Regions from separate parts of the Enterococcus sp. JNUCC 77 genome, predicted to be linked through region 2. Evidence: riboswitches for the same ligand, from Rfam matches in the RefSeq annotation. Region 2 holds a riboswitch; the other holds the start of a gene.
The links. Region 2 has a riboswitch for thiamine pyrophosphate ahead of thiT (energy-coupled thiamine transporter ThiT). Riboswitches for the same ligand answer to the same signal wherever they lie in the genome.
Positions count from the first base shown of each region.

Region 1 (3,156 bases), 970 kb from region 2:
TCTTGAACACCATAAGTATTTTGTGCTGTTAACGCAACAATAATGGACATACCAAATGTCTTTCTTGCTTGAAAGGTTTTCAAATCTGCCTGAATACCGGCACCGCCACCTGAATCTGACCCAGCAATCGTTACTACTTGAGGGGTACTATTTTCCATTTACCTGCTCCTTATTATCTTTAAATTTATTTTTCAATGCTAAAACTTTCGCTTCAATATTTGGACTTTGCATAATTTCACTGACAATGGCTACACCATTAATTTTTGAACCTGACAATTCTTCTAAATTATTTTCTTTTATCCCTCCGATTGCTACAACAGGAAGCTGTGTGCATCCAGTGATCTCTTTTAAAGTATTGATTGCAACCAATGAGGTGTCCTTTGTTTCTGTTGGAAAGATTGCTCCAACACCAAAATAATCAGCACCTGCATCCTCAGCTTCAGTAGCAGCTTCCAAGCTCTTAACAGAGACACCTAAAATTTTATCTCCAATCAATTGCCGACAAATTTCTACGGGCATTTCATCATCGCCAATATGTAAACCCGCCGCATCAACGGCCAAGCAAATATCTAGGCGATCATTTATGATTAATGGAATTTTGTAGTGATCAGTAATTTGCTTAACTTTTAGGGCACGCTGATAAAAGTCACGCGTGCTTAATTCTTTTTCTCTTAACTGCAGCAAAGTAACTCCACTTTTACAAGCTTGCTCAATTATTCTAAAAAAATCCTTTTCTGTTAAACCAGATGAATCTGTTACTAAATATATGGAATAATCTATCAATTTAATACCTCTCCTTTTATTTTTTCCCACCATTTGCTATCTTCAGATAATAAAGAAAGTTGATTCAATGTTTCTTGACGAAAATTTGCAAGTCCTTGTGTCTTTTGTTTAGCAACTTCTCCAGCAAGATTAAAATAAGTAATTGCCGTTACACTTGCTTTTACTGGTGATAGCCCTTCTCCTAATAATGCACAACATAAAGCTCCAACAATATCGCCAGTTCCAGTAAAACAGTCCAATTCAGCTACACCGTTACTCAATAGAAAACAAGTTCCATTTTGGCATACTAAGTCTTTTTCACCAGTAGCAAAGAAAACTGTCTCAGGGTATTTATCAGTCAATTTTATCATCCCATTTTGCAGTTCCTTTAAACTTTCTAACGTTTGTTCGCTTACATTTACATCAACCCCTCTTGCTTCGGAGCCTAATTCACACAAACTACGCATTTCTGAAATATTTCCTTTAACAACTGTCGGTTGATTTTTTAATAATCTTTTCGTGATTTCAATTCTTAATGGACTAGCAGCCGCCCCTACCAAATCAACAACAATCGGTACATCAATTTCATGAGCATATTCAGCTGCTAATATTATGTTTAGCTCACGAGTTGGTGAAATATGTCCTAGATTTAACAATAAGCCATCACTAACGTTTAAAAACGATTTAAATTCTCGTGGATCATCTGCCATAATCGGTTTTGCGCCAACATATAATAATGCGTTAGCCACCGACTCACAAGTAACCTCATTGGTGATGCATTGAATTAATGGTGCTGATGTTAAAGGAAAAGCTGATTCGACAAATTTTGTAACTTTCAAATTAAATTCCTCCTTTTTTTATTATTATTTAGAAAAAAACTCTCTTTGCAGTTGATAAAGACAAAGAGAGTTTTACAAAAAAATCCCAATCAAAAAATGATTGGGATTGGTTTTGCTATCATTGACATTTCCCTGCACCAGTACTAACTGTCTCAGGTTCAATGGGTATTATCTCAGCCTAGGGCACCCCAAATGTTTCTATTCAATTGTAAAAAATTCTAACATAGCCTTATAAAAATAACTAGTATTTTTTAATCTAAGCCTATTTCCGCACGAACAACTGCCGCAATTTTTTCAACATAATACTCAACTTTTTCAGTCGTTGGCGCTTCTGCCATGATTCTTAATAAAGGTTCGGTACCAGAAGGACGCACTAAAATACGTCCATCTCCATTCATCTCAGCCTCTGTTTCATCGATGACTGTTTTGATTGCTGGAACGTCCATCGCACCGTATTTATCCTTCACTCGAATATTTACTAGTTTTTGCGGATAAATCGTAACTTCATCAGCCAATTCAGACAATTTTTTATCAGACTGTTTCATGATATTCAACAATTGGATCCCTGTTAACATACCATCACCTGTTGTGTTGTAATCTAGAAATAAGACATGGCCTGATTGCTCTCCACCTAGGTTGTAATCATTTTTACGCATTTCTTCAACTACATAGCGATCGCCAACATCAGTAATCACATCTTTCAAACCTAAAGCCTCGATAGCTTTATGGAAACCAAGATTGCTCATAACAGTTGTTACTACAGTATCTTTTTTCAAGCGTTTTCTTTCGGATAAGTATTTGGCACAAATATACATGATTTGATCGCCATCAATAACCCGACCTTTTTCATCCACTGCAATTACTCGATCGCCATCTCCATCAAAAGCTAGACCGACATCAGCTTCTTTTTCTAAAACGAATTCAGCTAATTTTTCTGGATGAGTTGAGCCAACACCATCATTAATATTTAATCCGTTTGGTGAAGTACCCATAGTATAAAAATCAGTTTCTAAATCAGCGAACAAACGGTTAACACTAGTTGAAGTTGCGCCATTTGCAGCATCAATACAAACTGTGATACCTGATAAATCATTTGGTACCGTTTGGACCAAAAATTGAGAATATTTTAATAAACCTTCATGGAATTCATCTAATGTTCCCAAGCCTTCTGCAGAAGGGCGTGGTAATAAATCTTCCTTTGCATCTAGGAGTGCTTCAATTTCAGCCTCCTGATCATCGACTAATTTAAAACCGTCTCCCCCAAAGAATTTAATACCATTGTCTTCGGCAGGATTATGAGAAGCCGAGATCATGACACCAGCTGATGCCTTTTGTGTTCTTGTTAAGTAAGCCACACCTGGAGTAGAAATAACACCTAATTGAAATACTTCAATTCCTACAGATAGTAAACCTGATATTAAAGCCATCTCTAATAATTGACCAGAAATTCTAGTATCTCTACCAACTAAAACTCTCGGTCTGCCTTCTCTTTCTTCATGCTGACTCAAAACGTACCCACCGCAACGTCCTAATTTAAAAGCTAACTCTGGCGTTA
Region 1 is NZ_JBTHIG010000001.1:1,171,114-1,174,269, reverse strand. It holds gene thiD (bifunctional hydroxymethylpyrimidine kinase/phosphomethylpyrimidine kinase) at 1-158, opposite strand, end outside; gene thiE (thiamine phosphate synthase) at 148-816, opposite strand; gene thiM (hydroxyethylthiazole kinase) at 780-1,601, opposite strand; TPP riboswitch at 1,714-1,802, opposite strand; gene glmM (phosphoglucosamine mutase) at 1,853-3,156, opposite strand, start outside.
Region 1: linked by a shared signal. The riboswitch ahead of thiM (hydroxyethylthiazole kinase) and the one ahead of thiT (energy-coupled thiamine transporter ThiT) in region 2 are both predicted to bind thiamine pyrophosphate.

Region 2 (3,156 bases):
TCGCAAAAGTAGCTTGGTTGAATAAATGTTGTGTTTGATCAGTCAACGGTGCGTGGATTGAAATAATATCTGCTTGTTCAATCACTTCAGATTGACTGACGTAACGGGCGTGTAATTTTTGTTCAAGCGCATCAGTTAATGGATGGCGTTGGGTATAAATAATGTTCATGCCAAAAGCCAGCATTTTTTCAGCTAAAGCTTGTCCAATTTGTCCCATACCAATGATGCCTAAAGTTTTCCCAGCTAATTCATGACCGCGGAAAAATAAAGGTGCCCAACCAGAAAAACCTTCGTGCCGCATCAAGTCATCACCTTCGACAATTCTACGGGATAAAGCGATAATTAAACCAGCAGCTAACTCAGAAGTGGCGTTAGTAGAAACTAGCGGTGTATTGGTGACGTAAATATTTTTTGTGGCAGAATAAGCACTGTCAATATTATTAAATCCAGCCCCGTAGTTAGCAATTAGTTTTAGATGGGGTGCCGCGTCAATCACTTCTTGATCAACAGTAGTTGAAAGTGGCGTAATCAAAACTTGAATATCAGCTACATTTTCTAGTAATTCTTTTTTTGAAATTAAACCGTCACCTTGAAAAACTCGATAGTCAACTTTGGCTTGATCGAGGACTTGATAGCCGGCGACTGGGATTTCTGCAGAAATAAAAATTTGACTCATGAAAAGGACCTCGCTTTGATTGAATTGCTTTCATGATAGCACGAAATAAAAAAATGGAGGAAAGATATGCAAGAGATATTATTTGTTTGTATGGGAAATATTTGTCGTTCACCAATGGCCGAAGCGATTTTTCGTGATGCTTTTGTGAAAGAAAGACAGCAAGCTGATTTTTTAGTTGATTCTGCTGCCACCAGTTCTTGGGAAGTAGGAAATCCCCCGCATCGTGGGACACAAAAAATATTAAAACAACACAATATTTCAACTAAAGGGATTGTGGCTCGTCAGATAAAACTAACTGATTTTGATCGCTTTGATTATATTATTGCAATGGATAACGAAAATTTATCTGATTTAAAGGAAATGGCGCCAGCTGATAGTAAAGCTGAAATTTTATTATATTTAGATATTTTGCCAGAAAAACAAGGCCAAAGCATTCCAGACCCATGGTACACTGGTGATTTTGAGGAGACATACGGATTGATTACGGCAGGTTTAAAGCCTTGGTTAAGTTTTTTTAATCAGGCTTAGAAATCTTGAAAAAAAATAAGTATCCATGTTAAAATAATCGTAACTTTTTAGAGGAGGTTAACTAGATGAAAAAATCCGAAAAAGAAAATTTTTTCAAAAAACTTTCTGCCACTCCGTTGCGTTTTATTTCAGATTTTGTCAATGACACTGCGGAAAAGAAGCAGGCAGCTGAAGCAACTTCGACGATTTTTCGTCAGTTACAGTTAGCGTCTCTGCAGAAAAGCTATGTGATTTTACAAATTGAAGCACCTAAAAAGAATAAAAAATTTAGAACTGTTTCTGGCTGGCTGCCAAGCCATGTTAGAGGAGAAACTTTTATGTTAAAAACTACTGATCAGCAATTATTAATGTTGAATTTAGCAGATGTAAAAAAAGTGACAACTCGTTTAGACAGTGATGATCAAAAAACTTTTTCCCGTTAATTGTAAAAATATTGGTGAAATTTTCAACTTATGTTACAATGAATTTGTCAAAATAGAATAATACTTTCGCAAAGGGGAGCCTTCGGGCTGAGATTGAGTCTACTCTAAACCCTAGAACCTGTTTCGGTAATTCGAACGTAGGAATTGTGAAGAAGTAATAGCTGTTGCTTCTCCTTTGTGAGCTGTATGTTCAAAAAAGGAGGAGTTTTTTTATGCATGAAAGAACTAGAATTATGATGGAAGCTACAATTTTTGCCGCATTATCACTATTATTGTCGATGGTACCAACCAACATTGGTAGTAGCTTAACGGTTTCGTTAGGAATGATTCCATTAACTATTTTCGCTTTACGAAGAGGCTTGAAGGCTGGCTTAATCGCAGCATTCATTTGGGGGATTTTACATTTTCCAATGGGGAATGTTTTTTTCTTAAGCGTACCGCAAGTCTTGATTGAATATCCGATTGCCTTTACTTTTGCAGGCTTTGCGGGACTTTTTTCAGACTCTTTAAAACAGTCTTTAATTGCTGAAGATAGTCGTGGCGTAACAAGAAGTGTCATTTTAGGAAGTTTTGCTGGAAGTTTTGCCCGTTTCTTTTGGCATTTTATTGCCGGTGTTGTCTTTTGGGGCAGCTATGCTGTTTGGGGTATGGGACCAGTACTATTTTCTTTCGTCACTAACGGGATCAATTTTATTGCCACAGGAACGGTTACTAGCATCGTCATTGTCATCATTGCCAAAAAAACACCACAATTATTTTTACCAAAGTCTGCAGCTAAATTAGAAAAAACTACTAATTAATTGGAAAAACGCCATCAGATGGCGTTTTTTTGCTGCAAAAAAACAATCCAGAAATATTTTTCCAGATTGTTTTTAGTGGAATGAAAAGGCTAAATCATCATCTTCAACCTCTAAATGCCAGATTTTTTTATTTAAATCATAAGTTAATTCAGCTACTTTTTGTTCTTTCCGTAAGTTGATTTGACTACGGCGCCAGCCTTTTTCATCTGATAAGTAAATCGGAATGTGGAATTGTTGGTTTTCAACTGGCTCTTGCGGAATATTAAAAATTGCTCCTTCTTGAAAGAAAGGATAAAGTTGTTTTAAAATTTCGCCATCCAATTTTGCAACTTGTGGACCACGAGCAAAAAGTGTTCTACGAAAATTGTTTTTTTCTAAAACGATCTTACTAAGCTTGTTGGCCAAAATCCGATAGAACTCATCTAAATAGCGATAATAAACCCGCATTGTATCGTTACCAAAATTAAAATAGACAAAGTTATTTTGAAGTTTGTAAAAAAAAGGTGAATGTAAGTGGGTCTTCATATGACCAAAATACAACAACTCAGAAATCTCTAAAGGAGATAATTCTTTTAGCAATGCTGGATCAGTGAAATCAATCCATTTTGCTGCACTGGGACTATTCAATTGACGGATACTAAAAAAATTGCTGACAGCATTAGTACCGTTAATAATTTTTAACCCGGTGTGAGAATCAAATTCGCCGGCGCTTGCTGCAGGATTTAACAGT
Region 2 is NZ_JBTHIG010000001.1:201,055-204,210, forward strand. It holds gene ACVWNY_RS01000 (2-hydroxyacid dehydrogenase family protein) at 1-676, opposite strand, end outside; gene ACVWNY_RS01005 (low molecular weight protein-tyrosine-phosphatase) at 743-1,204, shown strand; gene ACVWNY_RS01010 (SAM domain-containing protein) at 1,270-1,626, shown strand; TPP riboswitch at 1,689-1,787, shown strand; gene thiT (energy-coupled thiamine transporter ThiT) at 1,839-2,426, shown strand; gene ACVWNY_RS01020 (hypothetical protein) at 2,499-3,156, opposite strand, start outside.